2 regions of the Bradyrhizobium sp. LVM 105 genome follow, and region 2 is predicted to be linked to the other one. Evidence: riboswitches for the same ligand, from Rfam matches in the RefSeq annotation. Region 2 holds a riboswitch; the other holds the start of a gene.
What was found. A riboswitch is a leader RNA that binds a small molecule or an ion and turns the genes downstream of it on or off. The one in region 2 is predicted to bind cobalamin.
Positions count from the first base shown of each region.

Region 1: it holds a riboswitch for cobalamin, as region 2 does, so the genes downstream of both, metE (5-methyltetrahydropteroyltriglutamate--homocysteine S-methyltransferase) here and D6B98_RS05735 (energy-coupling factor ABC transporter permease) in region 2, are expected to answer to the same signal.

Region 1 covers NZ_QZMV01000028.1:34,465-44,313, forward strand. Annotated here, with positions in the region: gene D6B98_RS41150 (ATP-binding protein) at 29-451, shown strand; gene fixJ (response regulator FixJ) at 448-1,053, shown strand; gene D6B98_RS36780 (hemerythrin domain-containing protein) at 1,855-2,454, shown strand; partial or broken gene D6B98_RS36785 (IS256 family transposase) at 4,233-5,496, shown strand; gene metE (5-methyltetrahydropteroyltriglutamate--homocysteine S-methyltransferase) at 5,839-8,184, opposite strand; cobalamin riboswitch at 8,289-8,490, opposite strand; gene D6B98_RS40585 (hypothetical protein) at 8,601-8,897, opposite strand; gene D6B98_RS36795 (nodulate formation efficiency C protein) at 9,561-9,849, shown strand, end outside.
Region 2 covers NZ_QZMV01000002.1:79,225-89,073, forward strand. Annotated here, with positions in the region: gene D6B98_RS05720 (histidine phosphatase family protein) at 1-177, shown strand, start outside; gene cobT (nicotinate-nucleotide--dimethylbenzimidazole phosphoribosyltransferase) at 170-1,222, opposite strand; gene cobF (precorrin-6A synthase (deacetylating)) at 1,233-1,982, opposite strand; gene D6B98_RS05735 (energy-coupling factor ABC transporter permease) at 2,023-2,700, opposite strand; cobalamin riboswitch at 2,738-2,956, opposite strand; gene cobA (uroporphyrinogen-III C-methyltransferase) at 3,002-3,733, opposite strand; gene D6B98_RS05745 (cobyrinic acid a,c-diamide synthase CobB) at 3,730-5,040, opposite strand; gene cobM (precorrin-4 C(11)-methyltransferase) at 5,040-5,822, opposite strand; gene D6B98_RS05755 (cobalamin biosynthesis protein) at 5,819-6,187, opposite strand; gene cbiE (precorrin-6y C5,15-methyltransferase (decarboxylating) subunit CbiE) at 6,184-7,377, opposite strand; gene D6B98_RS05765 (cobalt-precorrin-6A reductase) at 7,379-8,122, shown strand; gene cobJ (precorrin-3B C(17)-methyltransferase) at 8,098-8,832, opposite strand; gene D6B98_RS05775 (precorrin-2 C(20)-methyltransferase) at 8,829-9,560, opposite strand; gene D6B98_RS05780 (precorrin-8X methylmutase) at 9,563-9,849, opposite strand, start outside.

The DNA of each region.
Region 1 (9,849 bases), on a different contig from region 2:
GGACTTCGTTTCCAGGGGCGAGCACACTGTGGAGAAGCCGCTCACGCTCCTTGAAGAAGCTGTGGCCTTGGCCCTAGTCGGCCCCAAGGAGTCGGGCGTACGCGTGATGACCCGCAGCGACCGCGACATCATTGTAGACAAGATCCAGATTCAGCAGGTCGCGCTAAACCTGATACGTAATGAAATCGAGACCATGACTCCTGCCAGCGCCGCGAAGTTGCCAACGTCGACACGTATACCGTTGCTGATAAGGGGCCCGGCATCAAGCGCTGATATCGCCGACCGACTGTTCCAGCTCTTTGTCGCGACCAAAAGCCATGGCGTGCGCGTGAGGCTATCAATCTTCCGGACGATCATCGAGTCACATAGCAGCCATATCGTCGTGGAAGCGACTCCGAGTAGCAGCACGATCCTTAAGACGGCATTTGCGGAGCTTAACGAAGAGACATGATTGGGCGGCGAATTCTTGTGATCGACGATGACGCCGCAATGCGGGACTCGCTCGCGTTTCTTCTTGATGTAAACGGTTTCTACGTAGCAACCTATGAGACGGCGACCGCGTTTTTTAATGACGTCGCGAGCGGTCCAGTCGATTGCATCGTGTCAGACATCCGTATGCCGGGTATGAGCGGTCTCGAATTGGTCAGAAAAGTGAAGGCCAATCGCGTCGACTGCCCGGTTATCTTGATAACTGGTCATGCCGACGTATCGCTCGCAGTCGAAGCGATGAAAGCGGGTGCGGTCGACTTCATCGAAAAGCCGTTCGAAGAGGAGGTACTGTTGCGCGCGATCAATAGTGCGTTGAAAGCGCGGCCAACGAAACCCGCCGATGACGCAGCGAAACTGCAGGCGGAAGCCCGCCTCGCGGACCTCTCCTCGCGCGAACGTGACGTCCTGCAGGGACTATTAGCCGGCAAGATCAACAAGGTGATCGCCCATGATCTGGGCATTAGTCCTCGGACAGTCGAGGTTTACCGTGCAAACCTCATGGCCAAGGCCAATGTCCGCAGCATGTCCGAGTTGATGCGGATCGCCATTACCGCGGGACTCTAGCAGGGACGCACTTGGTGCGAATGGCCTATTCATGCATTCAAGCTGCGCAGTCCAGACGACGAACGGAGGTTGTCAGGTGCACAGCGCGGAGCCGATCATGTTTTCGGTGATGGCTATTGATGCAACACAAGCTGCTGGTTTCTTGGAATCACGACGGCACATGAAGCAGATCAATGCGGTGCCCAAGTTTGTGCTCCGATGAACAGCAGGTCTGACCGCCCGAAGACCGGCATAATTCGGCAATATATTGGTCCGTCCTCCAACGGAGCTCCCAGTGCGGGCTTCCGTGAACTCGGCTGGGCTACAGTGCGGTCTTCGAAATCAAACGATGACGTGGGTTGGAGGCGCATGATCATCAAGCCCGTCGATGAGGTCGGCCGCCGTACATCGATCCGTGTTTGAGAAACCAAGGGACCGCGCCGGCCCCATTCAAGACGCCCTCCTCATCGGACTTACGTATAAACACTTAGGGGCTTCTACCTAGGGAAAACAACCAAATTTCCCAGTTCGTCAGGAACAGACAATCTGCGTCACATCGACGTTCGCAAGATAGGGTCCCCCAATGCACGCCTAGGCCGCCAGTTTTACCAAGAGCTGCCGCCATCGGACCAGCGTCTTGCGTGGGCAACTTCAACACTTCGGCTAAGTTGCTATACGCCAGCTCAAATCGGAGCGCGCTACTTTTTCGCGTCGAACGGCGCGGACGAACGCGGCGCAGCGAAGGACGCCGAATTCGGCTTAGGAGATCCTCTGAGCCGCAGAAACGCTTCCAGCCTACATTGTGCCTCCAGGAGCACCGCAATGATTATCGATCTTTTGCTTCGAGAGCATCGCAACATTGATCTGCTTCTGGTCGCTCTTGAACACGAAGTGGAGATTTTTGAGAAAGGGATCCGTCCTGATTATGAGGTCATTCGCGCGATTATCAGCTATTTCGAGGTTTATCCCGAGGTCTACCATCATCCACAGGAAGACTTGATTTTTTCCAAGCTCAAGGCTCGCGATCCGGATGCAGCTGCAATCGTCGGCGATCTCGCGCTTGAACACCAGGAAGTCGTCGACCGTTTGCACCACTTCGCGCGGGCTATTGACGCCATCCTCGCGGATCGTGAACTTTTTCGGCAGGACGTCGGCGATATCATACGTGACTTTATAGTACGCGAGCGGCACCACATGAAGTGGGAAGAACGAGATTTCTTTCCGGCAGCTCTGAAGGCTCTCTCGGCTCAGGATTGGACCGAAATCGCTTCCGGTCACACCGATCATGGAGATCCACTGTTCAGCGAGACAGCGGCAGCAACTTCCGATGCGCTAAGAGCGCATATTCTGCAATTGGAGCAAGAAGCTGAGGCCGAACGGAGCTCGGTCGCGTTTGCGTGCCCCAAGGCCGCCCCTCAGTGACACGGCGCCGAGATGGACGGGCTGTACTGATCGCTGCCGTTTCACAGCAGTAAGTGGACCTCATGTTCATCCTGTCAAAATGAAAATGGGGGGCTCGCGGGCACGTAGGCTGCCGTACCGCCAAAACAGCGTTTGCGCAATATAATCGCTTGCTCGACCACCGGTGCAAACGCGCGCCGGAGTCTTCCTGAGCTCTGGTCCGGCATGTTCCAGAATGTGACGGTCGCAGGTCGGGCAGTTGCGCAGTGATATCGCGCGAAACGGACGCCCCCCATGTCCACGGCCCGATAAGGACAGACGATTGCGGCCGCGCGGGTGCGCGCGAAGCAATTCCACGCGTTGACCCAACCCGGGACGTTCCGACTCATCCGACGGCAGCCGCTTCGACCCACTGCACGCCAACTGGGAGGCACTGCCAAGCCCGGATACGTTCAGCACCAACAGCAAGGCGCTTGACGTCGCTGGCCACGACCAGTAGCCGCCCACACGGGCTCCCACGTTACACCAGATATCCGACGTCCTCGCATTTCTCAGCGTCAGTTCGCGAGTTGGATTATCAAGCCTGGCTTAAGTCCTTTAGCTGTATGGCGTAGCCCCATCGGACAGTCCGCTTCGTGCCTTGAAATCGAGCAAATGCCCCGAATTGCATCCGGGTCGGCTTTCGGGATTCGGCTACCCGTACATTCCTGCATTCAAGAAGCACAACGCAAAATCGACGAATTCACTCCGCTCGACAGCGTCGAGGACTACCTCCAATTCGAAAGGATCACGGAAGCTTTTGGTTGATGCTGGATCCATACGCGTCGGCATCGATCACTTTGCCGTGCGCCACGAAAGTCTTGCCGGGGCCAGGCACGAAGACAGGCTAAGCGCAATTTCCAGGGCTACACTGGTGATTGCGCGGATTGATCTCGGCGCCAGCGCGATCGAGCGCATCCAACAAGGGCTTGACGGGAACGCTATCTCGGCAAAGGACTGCCTTGCTCGTATCGCCGGGGATCGGCTCACCGCCGGGAAGGGCTGTTTGCTGAGGCAGGAGGATCGCTTCCGTGCCGAGATCACGATCGACTCATGTGCGTCATGGCAGTCGATCTCTTGGAGGCATTCCGTCGTTACGCTCTGGATCGAAGTTCGCCACCGTCGATCGTTCTCGAATCGACAGCCTTATCACGGATGGCGTCGTGGTGATTGAGATCGTCTGCTCTCCATCGTTGATGGCGCAGAGTTCCTGGCCCGGAGCGTCGCCTCGGCGTCCGACGCTCATCTTCCGCCGCGCGGGGCTACACATAGCGGGGCGGTCTAACTCTGTGCGCCGACCCGAGTCGGGTCAGATCCGAAATCGCTCAGTTAACTGGCCTATATTGGGGCAGGACCACGCTCACGGCTCAGGAGCACCCTATCGGCACCGCCGCATCTTCAAGCTCGTGACATCCTCCGCGTGGTCCGGTCTCAGACTCTCACCAGAGGCTCAAGCCGAAACCCGACTATGGGATGGAAACGGTGGACCAAGGACTGCCCCTTAGGCCAGGTTCAAATCAATAGCAACCGCTCATGCATTGCCTATGCTTACGAGATCCTTGGAGCCGGGTTTGCCGTATCGTCTCGCCGGTGTCCGTGCGGTTTCGAAGCAGGAAAGCGCACCGAGTTTGCGGTGGGTGCCCTGCGGTGACCGCCCCGCAGGGGATGTCCCGGGTTCTGTTGAATTTCTGAGGAGGTCGGCGTTGCCCACCTTGAGCCGGTAGGCTCGGGGTGCTGATTCCACAAAGGAGAGCAACGCCATGACGAGAGATATCACACCGGCTGGTTCGCCGGCGACTGGGGTTGTGGACGAAGCGTTTGCGGAAGTGCGGGCGAGCTTCGATCGGTTCTGCCTTGCGGCGGGGATCGAGGCGCTCGGCACGATGATGGAGGCGGATGTGACGGCGGCCTGCGGGCCGCGCCACGGTCGCGATGCGGCGCGGCGGGCGCACCGTTGGGGCCGAACGCGAGGACGGATCGGTTTCCACGGCGGCAAGATTGAGGTCGAGCGGCCCCGGGTCCGGGGCGTGGACGGCCGCGAGATCACGATCCCGAGCAGGGAAACGGCAGCGCAGGAGGACTGGCTCGGTCGCTGGGCGATGAACCTGATGCTGATCAACGTGTCGACGCGCCGGTTCGGCCGCGCCGTCCGACTGCCCGAGGGGGACGTGCCGGCACCGCCCGGATCTGGGATTTCGAAATCGGCGGTCTCGCGGAGGTTCGTTGCGCTGTCGGCGGCGCGGCTGGCCGACTTCATGGCTGCCGATCTGTCCACGCTCGACCTTCTGGTGGTCCAAATCGACGGGCTGCATCTCGACGACGATCTCGTGCTAGTCGCCGCGATCGGGGTTGACGGCGAAGGCAACAAGCATCCGCTGGCGCTGGTGGAAGGGGCAACCGAGAATGCCGCAACGGTTCAGGCCCTGCTGGACAACCTGGTCTCGCGCGGGCTCGACCCGACGGTGCCAAGACTGTTCATCGCCGACGGCGCGAAGGCGCTGTCGAAGGCGATCCGCCGCACCTTCGGTCCGGCCGCAGCGATCCAGCGCTGCCAGATCCACAAGGCGCGCAACATCATGGAACGCCTGCCGAAAGAGCATCATGCGGCCACCATGCGCCAGGCCTGGGAGCTCGATGACGCCGACAAGCGAAAAATTGATCCGCAACCTCGCGCGTCGACTCGACCAGCAATGGCCCGGCGTAGCGGCCAGCATCCTCGAAGGCCTCGACGAAATCCTGACTGTCGTCCGGTTGAAGTTGCCGAAGGAGCTTCGTCGATCGCTCGCCTGTACCAACATCGCCGAGAACATGATGGGCACCATTCGCCGCGTCACGCGCAACGTCAAACGCTGGCGGGATGCCGGTATGGCCTTGCGATGGGTCGCGGCCGGCATGATCGAGGCTAACAAGGGCTTCCGACGATTGAAGGCGCATAACCAATTGTCGGTTCTGCGTGCGGCTCTTCAAGCTCGCCACAATCGCATGACGATCAACCCCGTTGCCCACGTCACGAGGGCCGCGTAACATTCATTCCGGCAACGTCGGCCCGACCTAGTTCAACAGCGATCGGGACATCCCCGCCCCGCATCACTGCCCCTCGTTGCCGTGTAGTCGTTCCCGACGCGCTCATGAGCGACAAACCTTGGTGTAGATATATAAACCTCAGACTATACAGTGGCATACCACGGCATAATTGAGCTACGCTGAGCTTGTGCTTCAACTCGGCTCAGCGATGCGTCAGTGTCGCTCCTCCAGACTTTCGCCCGGCCCGCCTAGGCGGGACCGGGCATTTTTTCTGTTCCCAGTGCTACCTCCATTATCGGGCGCGCAAATGACCACCTCGATGAGAAGAGACCCAAGCCCGGATCAACGGCCTGGCGGATCGAATGCAGCGCGTAGCTCGCGGGCGGCAGCGACCATGTTCGCTAGCGCCGGCCGGACCTCTTCCCAGTTGCGCGTCTTCAGCCCGCAGTCCGGATTGACCCAGAGCTGCGAGTCGTGCAGCCGCGTCAGAGCCAACGCCATCAGCTCCTTCATTTCGCCCGTCTCCGGAACGCGTGGAGAGTGGATGTCGTACACGCCCGGCCCGATCTGATTTGGGTATTCGTAGTTCCTAAACGCGTCGAGTAGTTCCATTTTCGAGCGCGACGTCTCGATCGAGATTACATCCGCGTCCATTGCAGCGATCGCACCGATGATGTCGTTGAACTCCGAGTAGCACATATGTGTATGAATTTGCGTTTGATCAGCGACGCCCGATGAGCAGATCCGGAAGCAATCCACGGCCCAGTCGAGATAAGCCGTCCACTCCGATCGACGCAACGGCAATCCTTCTCGAAGTGCAGCTTCGTCGATCTGGATCATGGTCGCACCAGCATTCTCGAGATCGCGGACTTCGTCTCGGATCGCGAGCGCAATCTGGCGGCAGGCCTCGCTTCTGGGAATATCATCGCGAACAAAGGACCAGTTCAAGATCGTCACCGGACCGGTCAACATCGCCTTCATCGGCTTCTTCGTTAATGATTGCGCGTAGCGCCACCAGTCCACGGTAATAGGCTTCGAGCGCACTACATCGCCAAACAGGATCGGTGGCCTGACGCAGCGCGAGCCGTAGGACTGCACCCATCCGCTCCTGGTAAATGCGAAGCCGGCAAGTTGCTCGCCGAAGTACTGCACCATGTCATTGCGCTCGAACTCGCCGTGCACGAGGACGTCGAGACCGATGTCCTCCTGCCAACGTACGGCGCGCGCAGTCTCCTCCTTGAGGAACCTGTCGTATTGCTCGTCACTTATCGCGCCCCGCGCATGCGCCGCACGCGCATTCCGGACCTCTGTGGTCTGCGGGAACGATCCGATCGTCGTGGTAGGGAAAGCCGGCAGTCCGAAACGATCGCTTTGGATCTCTGCACGACGGGCAAATGGGCTCGCGCGCCGACGCATGGTCTGATCGATCGCTTTCATCCGGACAGCGACATTAGCATCACGGATTTTTGGCGAAGTCCGGCGAACAGTCGCGGTACATTCCGACTGGGCAAGAGCTGGCGCAACATTCTGGTCGCCTGCGAGTGCCCGCGCCAGGATCGCAAGCTCCCGCATCTTCTGGACCGCGAAAGCAAGCCAGCTCTTGACGTCGGAAACGAGCCCGGTTTCAAGTTCAACATCGACCGGCACATGAAGCAGCGAGCAGGATGGGGCAATCTGTACACGGTCCTTGCCGAGCTTCGCAATCGCGGGTTCGAGCCGCTGGCGCAGCGAGGACAAATTCGACCGCCATACATTCCGGCCGTCGACGACACCGAGCGACATGACGAGATCACTTCGGCCGCCAGCGATGATCTGGTCCAACAACTGTGGCGCTCGAACTAGGTCGAGGTGTAGTCCGGCAACTGGCAGGCTCAACGCGGTGTTCAGATTGTCCCCGAGGTCGCCGAAATAGCTGGCAACTAAGATCTTGATGGCCGGCACCTCCTTGGCGAGCCGATCATAGGCATGTCGCAAAGATTGCCGCGCCCTCTCATCCAGATCAAGAACCAGGCAGGGCTCGTCGAACTGAACCCAATTTGCTCCACGTTTGGCCAATTCCTGCAGAACTTCGATATAGGCCGGTAACAGTTCATCCAGTAGTGAGAGTGGCTGGAACGCAGGATCGGGACTCTTGCCGAGCTTTAGGAATGTGACCGGCCCGATCAGGACAGGGCGGGTCTGAAAGCCAAGGGCCTTGGCTTCCTCATACTCCTCGATCGGCTTGCGAGAGCATAGCCTGAAAGTCTGTCCTCTGCGAAACTCGGGGACCATGTAGTGGTAGTTGGTATCGAACCACTTGGTCATCTCCTGCGGGGGTGCGCCAAATCCGCGCGGTCCGTGACCGCAACTCGCATCCCGATCGTCGCATTGTGATCCGCGGGCCATGGCGAAGTACGTCTTCAGCGAAACGGATTCGGCTTTTGAGGCGTAGATCTCCGGGATGGCGCCAACCATGACACTTGTGTCGAGCACCTGATCATACAGCGAGAAATCGTTTGATGGAATGACCGTGACGCCGATAGATTTCTGACGAGCCCAGTTCGCGGCACGCAGGCCAGCTGCGTCCTCCAGCAACTGCTGTTCGCTGCTTTTTCCGGCCCAGTAGCTTTCTAGAGCGAGTTTGAGCTCGCGCCTTGGACCGATGCGTGGCGTTCCGAGCGTGGCAACGGGAAGGGAGAGAAGAGACATAGCGTTAACCCCGTGTTGGGGGCAGAAGGCCATGGCGGACGCAGGCAGGGGAAGTCGCGCAGTGCGACGGCTGCTTGGCGCACCACCGGGACACCCCGCCCGTGGACGAATATATTGTCGGGGTAGGTCTCCTGGCTCGCGGGTCATCGCTGCTGTCCGGCCTTCCCGAAGCCGCGCAGGCTTCAGTGACATCGTTGGACAGCGGCTCGCCACTCACAGTTGCGGGGGCAGCGCCGGCATCTTCACCGGCTTCCCTCTTAGCTCCGGATCAAGTGCGACCGGAGAACCTCGACGACTTGGATTATCGAGAAGACAAGTCTTCCGTCAACCTCTCAGATCATGTCTCAAGCTGGTGCTGCGACATCCGCTACGCGAATGGCCGCGCATCTTGATGCGTTGAGCCGATGTAAGCGCTCTCAAGTCAGCAATATCGGAATGACGATCGCAGCTGCCTGCGGGCCGCACGCCAGATCGGTGGAAGGGACAAATGCGGCTTGCCCGGTCGGGACTGCTGCCTCGAGCAGAACGCATCTCCGGCTTCTCAGCGCTTCTTTGAGCAAGTCCACCATCCAGCCACCTTCTCGGCCAACAGGATCCGTGTTGAACAGGCCCAAGCTGGCGAAGCCAGCAACATACCCGGCCAGCACGTTGATGTGCGGTTCAGCAAGACTCCAAATGTTCGGCGGTAAAGATCGGTTTCGCCTCGTCGCCATCGAGTGCAAAGCGCTCCTAACTGAGGCTATTCTCGAAGCGCCGCATGTCGCGATAGGAGCGGCAGACGCACCATGGCCGATGGCCGCAAATGGCCAAACGCATGGCAGAGATCGAAAGCCACATTCTGGCAACGATGCCGAACCAAACGGTTCAATAGCGGCAAACAATTCTCATCAGGAGCTTGGTACCGAGGTGTTCCGCTGCGCCATCGAACGATCCGGTGCGGGACGAGGATGCATAAGCCGGGCTGGATAGCGCTGAACGGAAACATCGAGACATTGACCAGTCGGAAAGTCGACAAAGAGGACACAAAAGCGGTGCGAATTGCCGTCTATTACCTGGCACGAAGAATGCAAGTCTTCGGCATGCCCAGTCTCCTCCTGCTGGGCATGTCCAGCACAGCAACTTGAGGCTGTCGCCGGCAGTGAAGTTAGTGGCGCGTGACATAGAGGGGAGCGCCTGCTCGCATGGGACACCATCGGTCTCCCCGTCGCGTCGCCGCTAACTTCTTGCGCTCGCGCATAACAAGTCGAAGGTTGCCCGCTTTGAATGACGTGTGGATGACACCAAATAGGCCGGCAGTTATGAGAACAGTGTCTAGAAGACGCGCGTTATGGTTTTGTCTCGGTCGACCCCTGATCTGCCTGGTCGGGCTGGCTGCGATGAGCAACAGTGTTCGCGCCATCGAGAGCCCCCATATCGAAAGATTCAAGTCAACGTGGCGAGCGCAAGACGGTGAGACAATAGAACAAATTATCTCCAACGTCTCGAAGGTGGCACAGTTCGTCCCTCGAATGTGGGGCGTCGCTGAACTCGACGAAAACGACTATGTTTTCGTTTTGTGGACCAGACACCCTGACGATATATTAGACGAACCGTACTTTATCACCTGGAGGATCGCGCTCGACGGCACGTTTCAACTTGCGTCGACCTATGCAAAGCCGATCGAAT
Region 2 (9,849 bases):
GCGGGACCAGCCACGCTCACCGTGCATTCCGGCACCATCCGCGCCGCGCTGTGCATCGCGCTCGATCTCACGCCACAAGCCGCCTTGCGCTTCGTGATCGAGCCGCTGTCGCTGACCCGGATCGATCGCCTCGCGGCCGGCTGGCGCGTCGTCTCGGTCAACCAGCGGATCAGCTAGGCCGATCGGGCACGTTGGCCTCTGCAAAGGTCGCCATGCCGTTGTGAAGCGCGCAGGCGACGCGCACCAGCGGCAGCGCGATGGCGGCGCCCGATCCCTCACCGAGCCTGAGATCGAGGCTGATCAGCGGCTGCGCGTTCAGGGCGCGCAGCACCAGGCGATGGCCCTGCTCGGCCGATTGATGCGACGGCAGCAGATAGGGCTGACATGACGGGTTCAGCCGCACCGCTGCGAGCGCTGCGACCGACACGATGAAGCCGTCGATCAGCACCGGGACGCGGCGCTGCGCGGCGGCGATGATCGCGCCCGAGATCGCAGCAATTTCCAGCCCCCCGACGGCACACAGGATCTTCTCAGGCGCCGCGCCCACAACGCCGTGACGTGCAATCGCGACATCGATCACGCGGGCCTTGTGTGCCCGGCCGGCCGCGTCGACGCCGGTGCCGCTGCCCGCAATCTCCTCGGCGCTGATGCCGAGCAGGCTCGCCGCAATCGCTGCCGACGTCGTGGTGTTGCCGATGCCCATTTCGCCGAAGATCAGGAGGTCGGGCTGGTTGGCCTCCGCGCGCGCAACCGCGCGCTGGCCGGCCTCGAAGGCAAACGCCAGCTCGGCCGGTGTGAGCGCAGCCTCCACGCTGAAATCGCGGGTGCCGTGGCGCGGCTTGTCGGTGACGATCCCCGCCATCTCCTGTTGCGCCAGCGTGCCGGCGTCGACCACCTCCAGGCTGGAGCCAAGCTCGCGCGCCAGCACCGAGATCGCGGCACCGCCGGAGGCAAAATTCGCCATCATCGCGATGGTCACTTCTTGCGGATAGGCCGAGACGCCTTGCGCGACGATGCCGTGGTCGCCGGCGAAGACGATGATCGGCACGCGCGCCGCGCGCGGCTGCTCGGTTGCCTGCAGACCTGCGAGCTCGATCGCGAGCTGCTCGAGCCGGCCGAGCGCGCCGGTCGGCTTCGTCAGCTGCCCCTGCCGCGCGATCGCCGCATCGCGATGGATCGCGGAGATCGCGGGGCAGTTCCGGGTGACCCATTCGGGGAGCATGCTGCCTCGCTTAACGCCTGCGCTTGAGAATATAGCTATCCATGATCCAGCCATGCCGCGCGCGCGCTTCCTGCCGTGCCGCGACGATGCCCGGGCCGGTTTCGGCGAGGGCGCCGGACATGATGATTTGATCGGGCATGCCGAGATAGGCACCCCAGTAGATGTGAATCCCTGCCGGATCGAGCGATTCGAATGCCGTGCCGCCGTCGAGCATCACCACCACGGTGTCGATGCCTTGCGGCCAGCCGCCTTCGCGCAAGCGCCGCCCCGTCGTGACCAGAAACGGCTCGCCGATATCGTTCAGCGGCAGCGCATGGGCCGCACACAGCGCCTGGATCGACGTGATGCCGGGCACGACCTCGATCTTGGGCAAGGGATCGAGCCGCCGCGCAATGCGCAGCGAGGAATCGTACAGCGAAGGATCGCCCCAGATCAGCAGCGCGACCTTGCCCTTGCTTCCGAGATGATCTGCAATCGTCCGCGACCAGGTCGCGGCGACCGCATCGTGCCAATCGTCCACGCCCTTGCGGTAATCCGCCTCGGCGGCATCGCGCACCGGAAGATCGAACTCGGCGATGGCAGTCGTGTCGCTGGTGAGCACATCCGCGCAGATCGTCCGCCTGAGATCGGCGAGATCGGACTTCGCCGTTCCCTTGCGCGGGATCAGCACGAGGTCGGCGGCGTTGATGGCTTGAACGGCGGCGCGCGTGAGCTGGCCAGGATCGCCGCAACCGATGCCGATCAGGGAAAGCGTGAGCATCGCGCGTGGGGGCGGCCATGACGGCCGCCCCCTGTCTCGCTTAAGCTGCGTTGTGCAGGCGCGGGGTGACGAGGCCGGGCGCGGTGACGCCGCGCAGCGACTTCGCCAGCGCCAGCACGGCGAGATCGGCGAGCGGCTCGATCACGATCACCAGCGCGTAGGAAGCCGCAAACGTCGCGATGCTGGCGAGGTTGCTCATCGCAAAGCCGGAGCCATAGAGCGCCCAGAACGCCACCCAGGCGATCACGCCGGCCTGATAGGTCGTCGACAGCGCCAACGCCTGCCGATACTTCAGGTCGACATAGGCCGTGTTGCGCGGAATGATCCGCGTGGCGATCGCCTGGATCGCGAACAGCGGCACCAGCAGCGTCGTGACGTTCATGCCGTATTGCGGCAGGTCGACCGGCTCGAGCAACACGCCCTGAAGCAGCAGGCCGAACGCCAGGCCGAAGGCCGCGGGCGCAGCACCGAACAGCAGGAACAAGGTCGAGCCGAGGATGAAGTGCACCTCGGAGACGCCGACCGGGAAGTGCGGCAGGATCTCGAAGAAGACGAAGACGAGAGCGGTGGTGGCGAGCGTCCGCGCCGCGAACGAGCCGATGCCCTGCTCGCGCACGGTCTCGGCTGCGAGCTTCAAGGCAACGCCGCCTGCGGCGATGCCGGTTGCGTAACTCAACACGAGCTTGGCGCCCGTCACTACCCCGGGTTCGATATGCATGGCTCAGATCCTTCCTGCCGTCACACCCGACGGCCTTGGCCTCAAAACGTGCAGGGCCGGTCTCCTGGCTCGCGGTTCACTGGGTTCTCCGGCCTTCCCGGACCTTGCGGCCCAGTGGCTGATCGGAGCCCCTCACCGCTTACAGTCGCGGGGGCGGCTGGGGTTTTGGGCGCCGCAACTTGGTCCGCCCATCTCCATTCCCGATTATGCTCCGGCGCTTTGCGCCGCGTTGAGCACCTTGCCTCTCCTGTGTGCCCCTTTCGCCGAGCCTGCGTCAAGGGGCGAGGCGCGGCCGAGACAATCATGACGGATAATCCCCCGCCAGCGCGCCGAACAGGATCACGGCGGCGGTGGAAGCGGCGCCGCCGCGGGCAAGCTGCTCGGCAAGCTCGGCAATCGTGGTGCGAACCAGCCGCTCGTCGGATCGGCCGAGGGATTCGGCGAACAGCGCCGGGGTCTCCGCGGCGAGGCCGTGCGCGATCAATTTTGCGGCAAGCGCCGGAAAGGTGCGCCGGCCCATATAGACCACGGTCGTCGCCTCGGGATCGGCCAGCGCCGCCCAGTTCAGATTCGGCGGCAGCTCGCCGGTGACGTCGGCGCCGGTGATGAACTGCACCCGGCGCGAGGTGTGGCGCCGGGTCAGGGGAATGCCGGCCTGCGCGGCGGCGACGCAAGCCGAGGTGACGCCGGGAACGATCTCATAGCCGATGCCGGCCCCGCGCAACGTCTCGATCTCCTCCTCGAGCCGGCCGAAAATGCCGGCATCGCCGGACTTGAGCCGCACCACGCGCGCGCCGGTTGCGGCATAGTCGACCAGGAGACGGTTGACGTGATGCTGCTTGGTCGAGGGCCGCCCTGCGCGCTTGCCGACCGCGACGAGATTGGCGCCCGGCCGGGCGAGATCGAGGATCGCGCCCGAGGCGAGATCGTCATAGAGCACGACGTCGGCCTCGCGCAGCCGCGCGGCGCCCTTGAGCGTAAGCAGCTCGGGGTCGCCGGGTCCGGCGGAGATGAAGGAAACGAACCCGCTCACCGGTCCTCCGCGATCAGATGAAAGAAGGTGCCGCTGACGTAGCCGCGCTGCGAGCCGGTCTCGGCGATGACCGCGCCCGTTGCATCATGCACGACCGCCAGCGGCGTGTCAGGCTGGGCAACAATGGTCGAATAGTGAAACTCGTGACCGCGCAGACGCGCGCCGGAACGATGGCCCGGCATCGGCGCGGCGAGCGCCGCGAGGCGATAGCCCAGATGCATGCGGCGTTTGGCAAAGCTCGTCTCGAGGCCAAGCAGGCCTGTCATCTCATGGCGGATCCCGTCCGCATCGATCAAAGCGGTTCCCAGCACCATATAGCCCCCGCATTCGCCATGCACCGGCCGCGTTTCCGCGAAGGCGCGCAGGCCGTCGCGAAACCGGGCATTGGACGCGATCCTGCCGGCATGAAGCTCGGGATAGCCCCCGGGCAACCAGCACACATCGGCGCTCGCATGAGGCGTTTCATCGGCCAGCGGCGAGAACGGCAAGATCTCGGCGCCCGCCGCGCGCCAGGCTTCCAGCATATGCGGATAGATGAAGGAGAACGCCGCATCGCGCGCCAGCGCAATGCGCTGCCCCGGCGGCACCACGTTCAGGCCGCTCGCCGCCGGTTGCGGCGACCATCCGGCTGCGGAGCGCAGCACCGCATCGAGATCGACATGCTCGGCGACGAAGCGCGCGGCCTCGTCGACCAGCTTGCCGATCTCGGCCTGCTCTTCGGCCTGCACCAGACCGAGATGCCGCTTCGGCAGGCTGATCTCGGCATGGCGCGGCAGCGCGCCGAACACAGCGATGCCGGCATCAACAAGCGCACGCCGCACCAGGTCTTCGTGGCGCGGGCTGGCGACGCGATTGAGCACGACGCCCGCAAGTCTGACGCCGGGGCGATAATCGCGCAGGCCCGCGGCGATTGCGGCGGCGGTCTGCGCCTGGCCCGAGGGATCGATCACCAGCAGCACCGGCCAGCCGAGCATCTCCGCGATGTCGGCGGTGGCACCGGTGCCGCAGACGCCGCGCGCGGCGACGCCGTCGAACAGGCCCATCGAGCCCTCGGCGAGCACGATATCGGCATCCCTGCCGCGGCTGACCAGATGCAGGATCGTCCCGCGGTCCATCGCCCAGCTGTCGACGTTGACGGAGGCGCGTCCCGTGGCGGCGGCGTGAAAGGCGGGATCGATGTAATCCGGCCCGCTCTTGAAGCACTGCACGTTCAAGCCGCGATGGCGCCAGGCCCGCGCCAGCGCCAGCGTCAGCGTGGTCTTGCCGACGCCGGAGGCCGGTGCGGAGATGACGAGGCCTGCCGCCATCACGACGCCTCCGGAAAGCGCGGCTCGGCGCCAACAGGCCGATAGCGGCGGTCGTAGTCGGCAGCGTAGAGACGGCTCTCGTCGAAATCCGCAGCGCCAAGCGTCTCGCCGACCAGGATCAGCGCAGTGCGCTCCATCTCCGTGCCGACGGCAGCATCGAGCGTGGCCAGCGTCGCGCGCACGATACGCTGGTCCGGCCAGCTCGCGCGCCAGACGATGGCGACCGGGCAGTCCCCGCCATAATGCGGCGTGAGCTCGGCCACGACCTTGTCGAGCAGGTGGATCGACAGATGGATCGCGAGCACCGCGCCGGTCGCGGCGAACGCGGCCAGCTTCTCGCCATCAGGCATTGCGCTAGCGCGGCCCGGCGTACGCGTCAGCACCACCGTCTGGGCAAGCCCCGGCAGCGTCAGCTCGGCCTCCAGCGCGGCCGCAGCGGCGGAAAAGGACGGCACACCTGGCGTGACCGTATAGGGAATGCCGAGCGCGCGCAGGCGGCGGAGCTGCTCGCCCATCGCCGACCAGATCGAGAGATCGCCGGAATGCAGCCGCGCGACATCCTTGCCGTCCGCATGCGCGGCGGCAATCTCCACGATGATCTCGTCGAGCGACAGCGGCGCCGTATTGACGATGCGCGCGCCAGGCGGGCAATGCGCCAGTACGCCATCAGGGATCAGGGAGCCGGCATAGAGACAGACCGGGCACGCGGCGATCAGATCGCGTCCGCGCAATGTCAGCAAATCAGGTGCGCCCGGCCCTGCGCCGATGAAATGCACCGTCATGCCCCGTCTCCTTCCGCGATTGCGGCGGTTGCGGTGCGATCTCGCGAGATTACGCGCGTCGCAATCAGCCGCGCCCGAGGGCCAGCCGCCGCGAGGGCCGCGGCTTCCGCAACCGATCCCGTGCCGAACTTCTCCGCGACGAGCTCCGATTGCGTGAGCGTGTCAATGCCAGCCAGCGTCTCGGCCGGAATAGGCCTGATCGGCACACCGCACTCACGCGCGAGCTGCTTCAGCGATTCTGTATCGGCCTTGTCGCTGACGGTCGCCACCGCAGCAAGACCTGCGGGTCCTCCGGCTGCCAGCAGCGCCTCACGCAGCGAAGCCAGCGTGACGTCCTTTCTGAATCCAAGCCCGGCCACCTTCATCGGACCGCGCTCCACTGCACCACCGGCCGTGCCGCCTCCCAGGAACGATAGCGGCCGAGCGGGCCCGCATGCGCGATCTCGACCCGCATCAGCTCGCCGCCGTGGCGCTGCTGCAGATCGCCAAGCAGCGCTTCCGTTTCCAGCGTGACCGAATGTGCAACGAGCCGCGCTCCAGGTGCGAGGCGCGACCAGATCGCATCGAACATCGCGCTGTCGAGACCGCCGCCAATGAAGACGGCATCCGGCGCGTCTAGCGGCGCGTCTAGCCCGGCAAGAGCTTCCGGCGCCTTCCCGGTGACGGCAGCAACCCGATGCGCCAGTCCGAACGCGGCTGCATTCTTGCGAATGTTCGCGACGCGATCCTCGCGCGGCTCGACGGCGGTCGCCGTCCCCCCGCACAGCGCCCACTCGACCGAGATCGACCCCGAGCCGGCGCCGACGTCCCACAGTCGCTCGCCCGGACGCGGCGCCAGCGCCGAGAGCGCCAGCGCGCGCACCGGCCGCTTGGTGATCTGGCCGTCGTGAACGAACAGATCGTCTGGCAAGCCCGAGCTGCGGGGAATGCCCTGCGTTCCCCTCGCCCAAACCGCCACCGCGACCAGATTTGCGGCGACCTCCTCGGCAAAGAGGTCGACGCGATGCTGGTCAATGTATTCTCGCGGCCCGCCAAGCGCCTCGAGCGTCCACAACAATGAGGCGCCCCATCCGCGTTCCGTCAGCCATTTCACGAGATCGCCGACCGCTCTTGCGTCACGCATCAGGCAGATGATGCGCGCATCTCGCACCAGATGCGGTATCAGGCGCTCGAACGGCGCGGCATGAAGGCCGATGCATGTCGTGGTCTCCAGCCGCCAGCCCAACCGCGCGGCCGCGAGCGAGAAGGTCGACGGTGCCGGATGCGCGATCCACTCGCCGCCGCCGAGCATCTCGGCGAGGACGGCGCCGGCGCCGTGCCAGAACGGATCGCCGGAGGCGAGCACCACCGTCGGCCGGCCGCGACAGCTCAGAACGACAGCGGCGTCGAAGGGCGCCGGCCACGGTCGGCCACGACTGCCGACGCCGGCAAGCGCAAGGTGCCGCTCACCGCCGAACACAGTTTCGGCCCCATCGAGCGCCTTTCGGCTTGCCTCGGACAGGCCGGCAAGGCCATCTTCGCCGATACCGATGATGGTCAGCCAGGGATCAGACACGATGCGCGCCCTCATACTGGGCGGAACGGCCGACGCGAGCCTGCTCGCCGCGGAGATCGCGCGCGCCGGGCTTGATGCCGTTTATTCCTATGGCGGCCGCACCCGCACGCCCGCCGACCAGCCGCTGCCGACCCGCATCGGCGGCTTCGGCGGCGTGAGCGGGCTTGCGGACTACATCGGTCGCGAGGGGATCACCCAGGTGATCGACGCGACGCATCCGTTCGCAGCCGAGATGAGCCGTCATGCGGTCGAAGCGTGCGCGGAAACCGCCACGCCGCTGATCGCGCTGGAGCGCGCGCCCTGGACGAGGGCCTCCGGCGACAATTGGATCGACGTCGCCGATGTCAACACCGCGGCCGCTGCGCTGACCGAGGCGCCAGCAAGCGTGTTCCTCGCCATCGGCCGTCAGCATATCGCGCCGTTTGCGACCAAGCCGCAGCACACCTACACGCTGCGCTTCGTCGATCCGCCCGAAGCGCCCCTGCCCTTTGCGGCCGACGTGATCGTATCGCGCGGACCGTTCACGCTTGATAGCGAGCTCGAGATGATGCGCAGGCGCGGCATCGCCTGGATCGTCGCCCGCAATTCCGGCGGCGATGGCGCGCGCGCCAAGATCGACGCGGCCCGGAGGCTCGGCCTGCCCGTAATCATGATCTCGCGACCGGCGCTGCCCGAGCGGCGGCGGGTCGAGAGCGTTACTGATGTGATGCAATGGCTCGGTCATTCGACCCGCCTCGGCGCATAGACCCAGCGGCCGACCCGGCGTGTCTGCGAATTGCCGACGATCACCAGCGTGCGCATGTCGGCCATTTCTGGCGTCGCTTCATTCAGCGTCACGATCTCGATCTTCTCATCAGCCGCGCTGATCGCGCGCGCGAAGATCACGAGGCGCTCGCCACAGCGCGCGTCCTTCAGCACCGCAAGCGCGCGGCCAAATCCTTCCGGCCGGCTCGCCGAGCGCGGATTGTACATCGCGATCGCGAAATCGGCTTCGGCCGCGAGACGCAAGCGCTTCTCGATCACGGCCCAGGGCTTGAGATTGTCGGAAAGGTTGATGGCGCAGAAATCATGGCCGAGCGGGGCGCCGGCTCGGGCGGCAGCCGCCAGCATCGCGGTGATGCCGGGCAGCACGCGGATCGGAAGCGCCTGATAGTGCGGCGCCTGTTCGAGCGCCTCGAACACGGCGGAGGCCATCGCGAACACGCCGGGATCGCCGGAGGACACGACGACCACCTGCCCGCCTTCGAACGCAAGCCGCAATGCCTCGCGGGCGCGCTGCAGCTCCTCGCGGTTATCCGAAGGATGCAGGGTGAGACCGGCTCGCCGCGGCACGCGCGCGACATAGGGCGCGTAGCCCAGAATGTCGGTCGCGGATGCAAGCGCGGCCGTGACCTCGGGCGTCACCAGCGCATCGCTGCCGGGACCAAGGCCCGCGATGGTCAGCGTGCCCGTCATTCGGCGGCGTCCAGATGCCGGCCCTTGCCGTGAACCAGCACGATCGCGAAATAGGGACAGTCGGCGGCGTCGATCTCGGCGAGCCGCACCACGCGCTCGCCCGGCATGGTGCCGCGCTCGACCAGCCAGGCGTCGTCCAGCCGGCCTGCTGAGCTGAGCGCGCGGCGCACCTTTGCGAGATTGCGGCCGGTCTTCATGACGACGAGCGCATCGGAATCGCGCATGCGCCGCTCGAGCTCGCTTTCAGCCAGCGTCCCCATCAGCACGGTCGTCACGTCGTCGCCGAGCGCGATCGGCTGTCCGACGCCGTTCCAGCAGCCGACCATGCCAGGAATGCCCGCGATCACCTCAATCTCGACGCGGCCTTGCAGGCGCGTATGGAGATGCATGAAGGAGCCGTAGAAGTAGGGATCGCCCTCGCAGAGCACGACGACATCGACCGCGCGCGCGAGCCGCGCCAAGCGCTCGGCCCATTCATCGTAGAAACCGGCGAGCAAGTGCATGTATTCCGGACTGTCGAATGCGATCTCGGTCGTGACCGGATACTCCATCGGATACTCGGTGACGCCGGCTGCCAGCATGCCCTCGACGATACGCCGCGCCTGGCCCGACCTGCCCTTCTTGCGGAAATAGGCGACGTGGCTGGCACCGCGCACGGTGCGATCGGCGCGCACGCTCATCAGATCAGGATCGCCGGGGCCGAGACCGCAACAGATGATGCGTCCCATCGCTATTCGCTCCGGCTCGCCAGGGCGTTCACGGCCGCGACCGTGATTGCGGAACCGCCAAGGCGGCCCGCGACGGTCAACGCCGGCGCCGGCGGATCGGCCATCAGCGCCGCCTTGGATTCGGCCGCACCGACGAAGCCGACAGGGCAACCGATGATCGCGGCGGGCCGCGGGCAGTCACGATCCTCCAGCATGTTGAGCAGATGAAACAGCGCCGTCGGCGCATTGCCGATCGCAACGATCGCACCGGCGAGATGCGGCCGCCACAGCTCGAGCGCCGCGGCCGACC